4 regions of the Lederbergia sp. B243.17 genome follow, and region 2 is predicted to be linked to each of the others. Evidence: riboswitches for the same ligand, from Rfam matches in the RefSeq annotation. Region 2 holds a riboswitch; each other region holds the start of a gene.
The links. A riboswitch is a leader RNA that binds a small molecule or an ion and turns the genes downstream of it on or off. The one in region 2 is predicted to bind S-adenosylmethionine.

Region 1: another riboswitch for S-adenosylmethionine. It lies ahead of AC0TWI_RS10125 (acyl-CoA dehydrogenase family protein); the one in region 2 lies ahead of AC0TWI_RS13210 (YezD family protein).
Region 3: another riboswitch for S-adenosylmethionine. It lies ahead of ssuE (NADPH-dependent FMN reductase); the one in region 2 lies ahead of AC0TWI_RS13210 (YezD family protein).
Region 4: another riboswitch for S-adenosylmethionine. It lies ahead of AC0TWI_RS09965 (methionine ABC transporter ATP-binding protein); the one in region 2 lies ahead of AC0TWI_RS13210 (YezD family protein).

Annotation. Positions count from the first base shown of each region.
Region 1 is NZ_JBWBKF010000055.1:91,662-93,859, forward strand. Features, by position in the region: gene AC0TWI_RS10120 (LLM class flavin-dependent oxidoreductase) at 1-113, opposite strand, end outside; gene AC0TWI_RS10125 (acyl-CoA dehydrogenase family protein) at 103-1,302, opposite strand; SAM riboswitch class I at 1,385-1,493, opposite strand; gene AC0TWI_RS10130 (competence protein ComK) at 1,818-2,198, shown strand, end outside.
Region 2 is NZ_JBWBKF010000072.1:3,449-5,646, forward strand. Features, by position in the region: gene AC0TWI_RS13200 (twin-arginine translocase TatA/TatE family subunit) at 60-236, shown strand; gene tatC (twin-arginine translocase subunit TatC) at 252-1,007, shown strand; SAM riboswitch class I at 1,171-1,277, shown strand; gene AC0TWI_RS13210 (YezD family protein) at 1,351-1,515, shown strand; gene AC0TWI_RS13215 (LLM class flavin-dependent oxidoreductase) at 1,618-2,198, shown strand, end outside.
Region 3 is NZ_JBWBKF010000089.1:28,185-30,382, forward strand. Features, by position in the region: gene ybaK (Cys-tRNA(Pro) deacylase) at 1-207, opposite strand, end outside; gene ssuE (NADPH-dependent FMN reductase) at 404-961, opposite strand; SAM riboswitch class I at 1,061-1,170, opposite strand; gene AC0TWI_RS18775 (ketopantoate reductase family protein) at 1,251-2,168, opposite strand.
Region 4 is NZ_JBWBKF010000055.1:45,029-47,226, reverse strand. Features, by position in the region: gene AC0TWI_RS09970 (methionine ABC transporter permease) at 1-196, opposite strand, end outside; gene AC0TWI_RS09965 (methionine ABC transporter ATP-binding protein) at 186-1,217, opposite strand; SAM riboswitch class I at 1,304-1,408, opposite strand; SAM riboswitch class I at 1,494-1,598, opposite strand; gene AC0TWI_RS09960 (ROK family transcriptional regulator) at 2,027-2,198, shown strand, end outside.

The sequences.
Region 1 (2,198 bases), on a different contig from region 2:
TCCAGATCCTTATATCGGTGCGACTGGTCCTCCGGATGCGACCACAATCCCGGCGACTGGTTGCCCGGACAATTCATGACAAATGCGTTCAGCAAAATTCGTTTATTTCCCATTTTCCTTATCCTCCTCTTCGTTTTCCGGCCATAGCCGATTTCCTCCGAATACAATCTGTTTGCCTATCAGCTCTTTCGCCAGATTATTGGATGGCCCCATAACAATTCCTGCCCTTGCGTCACGGTACAGCCGTTCTAGCTTTCCTTTTTTGTAGCCGTAGCCGCCAGCAACATCCATTGCAATCTGTGCAACCTCATTGGCTGTTTCTGAAGCATGCACCTTAAATTCATAGAGAAGCGTCCTTAGCTCATCGGAAAGATTTTCGCCCGAGCTGACCCAAACATTCAACCGGGATGCGATATCATTTTGCCAGGCAGACAAAGAGTCGACCAATATTTTCGCTTTAGCCAACTGGTGGCGGATAATCTGCTGCTTTCCAGCCGATCTTTTGGCAAAAGCCGCTGCCTCTTCAAAAATTGAAGAGGCTGTTCCGGTCCATGCGGCACCAAGCCCAAAAAGATAGGCATTGCTGTTCTCCACAATCCGCTTGCCTGTCCCCTCCTCGCCGATCAAATCCTCTCGTCCGACCTTTATGCTATTTAACCTTATCGGAGAACTATGATTTCCTCGCACGCCAAGAGCGTCCCAGGTTCCTGTCTCAATTCCTTCCTGTTTTGCATCTACGATAAAGTAACAAAGATCCGAAAATTGTTCTGCTTGGGGTGATCTCGTCTGTAGCACATAAAAGTCTGCAAATCCGCTGCTCGTCGCAAAGGATTTTTCCAAATTGAGCACATATCCATCATCCCCGTATTCAGCCCGGCTGTGACTTAGCCAAAATTGCCCGCCTGATGCACGCTCACTGTTTGCAATCGTTCCGAACTTTCCGGCCCGAAGCGGCTTCAGCCACCGGTTCCACTGATCCTCATTCCCGTAATGATAAATGATTAGCGCAGCGCCAATATTCATTGTGTACACAAGCGCAGTCGAGGGACAGGCCTTCGCAATCTCACGAACAACGATTCCGTATGCCTGATAATCGAGCCCCAGGCCGCCGATTTCTTCCGGCAAAAGCACACTGTTCCATCCTTCCTCGCCGAGCACCCTCATATTTTCCTTTGGGAATTCCCCTTCCCTGTCAATCCTTTCTGCATTGGGCGCGATCACCCGGGATGCCAGCTCTCGAATCTCTGCCTCCACTTCCTCCGGCTTCAGCTTTTCTTTCCTTCTCCTTGTCACCACTGCCATTCGGCAATCCCCCTCTTCTTTTTGAAAATCAAAAAGCCCTTCTCTGCAAAAGATGAGAGAAGGGCAGCTTACATAAACAATCGTCTCATCTTTAGGATCGTAAAACATCCTTCTGAAATTAGCACCGGGCAATCAAATTGCTGGTTGCTGAAGCTTCATCGGGTCAGTCCCTCCGCTTCTCTTGATAAGAAAAAATCGGTATTCACTTGTAAAAGAACCGTAAATTCAACTTGGCTTGAGTATAGTTGATGAATTTTGAATAGTCAATACTTATTTTCCACTTTTTATTTTTCTTTCTTTTATGCCTAGAAGTATCCTTATTCGACAACCATATAAATAAAGTTTTGTAAAAGTATAGAATTATTTGTAAATTTTATGTATAGTGGTAAATAGGTTCCAGTATAAAAGACCTGCCGCTCTACCCCTTAGTCAACATACCTCCATGTTTATTCCTTATCAGAACGGCAGGCTCACAGCAAGAGTGGGACCGAAATATGGAGATAGGGGAGAGAGCAATGTCAAAGTACTATATTATTAACCAGAATACCGCCATGATACGCGGAGAATTCGATGATCACGGCAACTGTATTTCTTCAGTACTTGAGTGCGGGAAGCTTATGAAAGTGAAGCAATCACCGCGGGAAATTTTGAATCAGAGCTTACAATACCACGGAACATGCCTACAAAGCGCGGCCAGGGCAACGAAACTTGCATTGGGTAATATTCAGATGCCTCCTGTCAAAATCAGCCGGAGTCTGAATATGTACTGGCTGATGATTTATTCGGCAGAACGGGAAGACAACTGCCTGCTGGCACTTGACCATATCGATCATAACGAAAAATCCTCACAACATCCGGATAAGACGCTCGTTCACTTTAAAGACGGCGGCTCCACT
Region 2 (2,198 bases):
CAGATAGCCAAAAGGCTTGTTTTCCGTTACACTATATCTATTAGAAGGAGGTGGGCGCAATGGGAGCAGGTGCAGGAAGCTTGATGATCATTGCATTTGTCGCAATATTGATTTTTGGCCCGAAAAAATTACCTGAGCTTGGCAAGGCTGCCGGCAATACGCTGCGTGAGTTTAAGAACGCAACAAAGGGCCTGGGTGAAGATGATGAGAAGGACAAAAAAGACGCCGGCCAATGATAGGATGAAACAACTATGAGTCAGAATGAAATGACGATTTTTGAACATATAGGCGAACTGCGAAAACGGCTGATCATCATAGTCGTTTTCTTCGTATTGGCAGTAATCGCCAGTTTCTTTTTTGCACAGCCGCTGATCCGCATCGTCCAGAATGCGGACATAGCAAGTGAGCTGACGATGAACGCATTTCGGGTAACCGATCCGTTCAAAGTTTATATGAAAATGGTATTTGTCATGGGAATCATTTTGACATCACCGGTTATTTTGTACCAGCTATGGTCATTCATTTCTCCCGGTCTGCTGGAAAAGGAGCGGAGGGCAACATTAGCCTATATCCCGTTTGCATTTCTCCTTTTTATCGCAGGGGTTGCCTTTTCATATTTTGTCCTGTTTCCGTTCGTCATCAAGTTTATGCTCGGTTTGTCCGGCAACATGGACATCCAAACGACGATTGGCATCAATGAATACTTCCAATTTTTGTTTCAAATTACACTTCCGTTCGGACTATTGTTCCAATTGCCTGTCGTCATGCTCTTCTTGACGAGGCTCGGAATCATCACACCGGACTTTTTGATCCGGACGCGCAAATACGCGTATTTCATTCTGCTGGTGATTGCAGCTTTCATTACGCCGCCTGATGTGGTCTCCCACATGATGGTGACGGTGCCGCTGCTCATCCTTTATGAAATCAGCATTGGTGTGGCGAAAGTCGGCTACCGGAAAGTGCTGGCTGCAGAAGAACAACGGAAACGTGAATCCAATCTAGAATAGAAACCGGCGTCCTGAAGAGGGGACGCTGTTTTTTTTGCGATAAATACAAGTAAACCAATCGGATTTTAAAAAACTTATTGTTTTTCCTATTGACGGAAGATTCTGCTTGGGGTAAGATGAGGTCACTCCCACACGGAGAGCATCAGCCAACTGAATACGAGTTTTCTTATCCAGAGAGGTGGAGGGACTGGCCCTTTGAAGCCTCGGCAGCAGACCTATTAGGTACTGTGCCAATTCCAGCAGGTATGAGCAATGCCTGAAAGATAAGAAGAGACCATTTTTTTATGGACCCAAACCTCTTCTTATTTTCAGAAGAGGTTTTTTTACACTTGGAGGGATGCGAATGGCAACTGAAAAGGCAAGTGTGCTGAAGGACATTATGGCCGCCTTGCAAAAGCTCGAATATGGATCACTTGTCATCACTGTGCACGAAGGGCAGATCACTCAGATTGAGACAACGGAGAAAAAGCGGTACCCGCTCAAGGCAAAGGAACGAAAATCATTGTAAATCACAAAAAATAAAGAGAGCCGATTAGACAACTAAAGGCATCTTCCCATCCTTATTAAAGGTGGTGAGATGTCTTTTTTTCATTCAAAGGAGGGAGAAGCCATGACCTACAAAGTAGGAATTCTGGATCAAAGCCCGGTATTCCCCGGAGATACAGGGGCGGACGCATTGCAGAAGACGACGAGGCTTGCGAGGAAGGCAGAGGAATGGGGGTACGACCGATTCTGGGTGGCAGAGCATCATCAGATGAAGGGGATTGCCGGCTCATCCCCCGAGGTGCTGATCGCCCATCTGCTCGCCCGCACGAGCACGATCAAAATCGGAGCAGGGGGAATCATGCTGCAGCACTACAGCCCTTATAAAGTAGCCGAGAATTTTCACGTCTTGGCGTCACTTGCCCCTGGCAGAGTGGATCTCGGAGTTGGGAAATCGCCAGGGGGATTCCCGCTATCCACCGAAGCACTGCGCGATGGCCAAGTCGGTGCAAGCTTTGAAGAGAAACTATCATTCTTAAAACAGCTTGTTGACCAAAATGTCGCAGAAGACCATCGGCTTGCGGGAATCCAGGCTTATCCACAGCCGACCGTTAAACCGGAAATCTTCCTGCTCGGAGGCAGTGCGTCCAGCGCCGAATTGGCGGCAAAGGAAAAGGTCAATCTCGTTTTTGCGAAGTTCCTTGCTGG
Region 3 (2,198 bases), on a different contig from region 2:
CTTCATTGAAGGCAGGCAGGCGACAATCACACCGGTCTTATCACCGACTGCAACAAGCGTTTTGAAAACCGGTAAACCCGCAGTCTCTGCTGCATTTTCTTCATCCTGCCGGTCCTCTTTCCACGGATACTCATGCACCTCATACTGGATATGTGCTGCATCCAAAATTCGCATCGCATTCGTTTTATGCAGTTTTTTCTTCTTCATGCCGATCCCTTCTTCATATGAATTTAGATTAGGATAGCATGAATGCCGATTTTGGGGAAAGAAGAAAGCTGCATACTTCACAAGATTCAAATCAATTTTATTGTCTGGCACCTTGTTAAATCCATTTATTCCGCCTTCGGAAACACATTTTTTATTTGTCAGTCGATCTCATAATTGATTAAAAACCGGCGCCTTCTCAAATCGTATAGTATTCCGGTATCTCACGATTCTGCTTTTCAATGATCTCCAAAAAATAGCCGAGCTGCTTCTTCGTCCGCTGTAATGTGTCCACATCGAGGATGGGAATCGGCCTTTCTTTATCGATGTCAATATCAGTCAGATAGACGCCCTTCAGATTCTGCCCTTTCAAGGTCGACAGCAATGGCTTCAACGAAAATTCCAATGCGAGAAGATGCGATTTGCTGCCGCCGGTCATGATTGGAAGAATCGGCTTTCCTTCCAAAATGTCCTGCGGAAGCAGATCGACCAGCGCTTTCAGCACACCGGAATACGCCGCTTTGTATACGGGGGAACCGACGATGACCCCTTTGGCGTTGCGGATCTTTTCAGCAATCTCCCCGATGACCGGACTGTCATAAGCCGCCTCGAATAATACTGATTGCGGCACATCCCGGACAGACAAATGGGTTACGCTGATCCCTCTTTCCTCCAACAGCTTACCTAGAAATTTCAGTACAAGCTCAGACCTTGATTGGTGTTGCGGGCTTCCCGATATGATGACGATTTCGCTCATTTGCTCTCATCCTTTCTTTTCCGATAAAATTTTTTCCAATAGAAAAAGCCTTCTCCCGTATGATGAGAGAAGGCTCGGCATGCTATATGCGGCATTCGTTTCTCATCTTTAGAATACAGATTGTATTCTTCTGAAATTAGCACCATACAAATAATTTGCTGGTTGCTGAGGTGTCATCGGGTCAGTCCCTCGGCCTCTCTTGATAAGAATCGCTATTCAATTGAAAAATGAACTTAGTATGAAGTATAGTCAGACAATACCGAAAAGTCAACTGCAACTTTTAAAACTTTTATAATCTGGCCTTCTCATATACTTTCAGATTAGCATAAATCAGCGCAAGCTTTGGTGTCCCGATTCCTTTCTCCGCAGCAGCTGCGAGAAGCGATCGATAAAAATGGTCTCCTTCGGTAGGAAGCCCCTTTTCCATATCCCGTTGCATGGAGGATTTCATTTCTTCTCCCATGCTGCTGATCTTGTCGAAAACAGCCGACTGCAGAGCATCCGTGATTGGTGCGTCCAATACTTTCATGACAGCAATCAGCTCTCCGATGACATCCTTAATGGCCGACTCTCCTTCAACTGTTGCACGGATCGGGCCGATCGGCGCCCTCATGAGCGAGGTAATGCCGGAAAATGTCGCGATGAACAGATATTTTTCCCACATATCCTTCAAGATTGTTTCACTGTAACGGAAATTCGCCTTCGTTCCTTCGAATGCAGCCCGCAGTTCCTTGATGCGGTCGGTCGACTCCCCGTTCCGTTCACCGAACACCAGGTCATGGGACGGGCTTTTTTGCAGAATCCTTCCTTCGTCATCGAGAGTCGTTTCGATAAAGCACATTCCGCCAATTACACGATCAGCACCAAATTCAGCAATCAGTTCGTCCATATGGGCTATGCCATTCAGCAGCGGGACGACCATCGTCTCCTTACCGACATATGGTCTGATATCATCGATGGCCGATTGAAGATGATACGCTTTAGTAGCAATCAATACCGCATCGAACGAATCCGCCTCGTCCCCGGTTGAAATCATTTTCGGCTGAAAAGTAAAGTCTCCGTTAATGCTTTTGATTACAAGCCCCTTTTGCTCGAGCGACTCGCGGCGTTTTTTTCGGACAAGAAATGTGACGTCCTCCCCTTTTTCCACAAGCCTTCCCCCAAAATAACCGCCGATTGCCCCGGCGCCCACGACTAGAATCCTCATCTGCTTTCCCCCTTCTATTCCATTTACTCT
Region 4 (2,198 bases), on a different contig from region 2:
GAATCGACCGAAGCACGTTAATGATGCTATTCAGCACGTTGAAAAACGGAACGTTCTCGAGCAGATGGCCTTTGCGCGTCACAACGAGCAGAACGCCGAGCGGGAGGCCGAGAATGAGCGAGAATAAGAGCGAGAATGCGACCATCTGCACGGTCTCAATCAGGGCATCAATGATCTGTTGCGAATTAACTAGCATGTGCGGTTACCTCCTTGATGTTCACTTCTTTTTGGGCGATATACAAAAGGGCCCGCTGGATTTCCTTATCTTCACCCTGGAACTCGACAATCAGATTGCCAAATGGTATTCCTTGCAACTCGGTAATATTTCCGAAAAGAACATTGATGTCGAGATTGAATTTCTTGGCGAGTTCGGATAGAAGCGGCTGTCCAGCTGACTCTCCGATAAAATTGATTCGGAAAACCTTATTCAGCCCATCATTGTTTTGGACAATCTTCCTAATTGACTCCGGAAGCTGATCGTTCATAACTGTAGAAACAAAATTCCTGGCAGTTTCGGTCTTTGGTGCTGAGAAAACATCAAACACTGAACCTTCTTCTATGATTTTGCCTGCTTCCATGACGGCGACCCGGTCACAGATTTCACGGATTACAGCCATCTCATGGGTGATGAGCAGGATGGTGATGTTATACTCCTCGTTGATTTTCTTTAGCAGCTGCAAAATCTGGCTCGTCGTTTGCGGGTCGAGAGCCGAAGTCGCTTCATCGCAAAGCAGGATGGAAGGCTGGGTTGCGAGCGCCCGGGCGATTCCGATCCGCTGCTTCTGTCCGCCGGAAAGCTGATCTGGATAGCTGTTCGCTTTATCGCCGAGCCCCACGAAATCAAGCAGTTCTTCTACACGCCTGCGAACTTCATCCTTTGGTGTTTTGGAGAGCAGAAGGGGCATGGCAACGTTGGCAAACACCGTCTTTGAATTGAGAAGGTTGAAGTGCTGGAACACCATCCCAATCCCGCGCTTTACTTCACGTATCTCTTTTGGCGGGAGAGTGGTCAAGTCATGGCCGTCGACGATGACTTTGCCTGATGTCGGACGCTCCAGCAGATTCACACAGCGGATGAGTGAGCTTTTTCCCGCACCACTGAAGCCGATTACCCCATAGATCTCTCCTTTTTTAACTTTAAGATCCACTCCATCCAACGCGGCAACTCCATTTTCGCCGCTCCCATATACCTTCCGAACATTCTGGAATTCAATCATATTCATGTCTCCTTTGCATTTTCATAAAAAAAGCCCTCTTCGGAAAAGAAGAGGACGAACCGGCAAATCACTGCTGCCGGAAACTCTCCTTATCTCCCAAGCTTAAAGCTTGCTGGAATTGGCACAGTGCTAAAAAATAGCCTGTTGCCGAGGTGTCACAGGGCCAGTCCCTCAACCTCTCTGGATAAGAAATTGCTATTCAGTTGTTTTTGTCTTTGAGAAAAAGAAAACCTCTTCCGGATGGGGAAGAGGGCAGAATTTAAACATTCAGTCCTCTTCTCATCTCTCAAGCAGTACGCTTGCTGGAATTGGCACAGTACTTGAAACAAGTCTGTTGCCGAGGCGTCAATGGGCCAGTCCCTCAACCTCTCACGATAAGAAGATTCTCAACTATTCAACTAAACAATCAACTTGAACTTGAATATCACTTTACAGCTTGAAAACAAGAAAGTCAACAACAATTTTTAAAAGTTTTTAATTCTCCTCCGCAAGTAAAGTATTTCTCCGGGCGAGAACCTCATGCAATTAGGAAGGAGCGCAAACCTAATAAGTAAGAAAAAGATCCGGCTCTTTTCTTCCATCATTGGATTAATTCCGTCTGTTTTTATCGGAAATAGCGCATACATTTCTAAAAATACATTATTGACTAAATTTTTACCTTAATTTATACTTTCAATTAACACCACTGGAGAAAATAACGCCAATAGTGGTTTGAAAATGCAATATTACATAAAAAAATTGAATTTATGGCCGGGAGGTACTGGAATTAATAACATGGTGGGATAAGTGGTCCCTAAGGGGGTGGCAGAATGAAGATTAAAACGCAGGATTTTCTTAAAAAAGAGAACCAAAGTCTCGTGCTTGAACTGATTTTGGAATCTGGTCCAATTTCTAGGGCTGAAATTGCCAAACGGACGACGATGAGTCCGACATCAGCATCCCGGATTGTTTCTTCCCTGCTGGAATCAGGATTGATCAAGG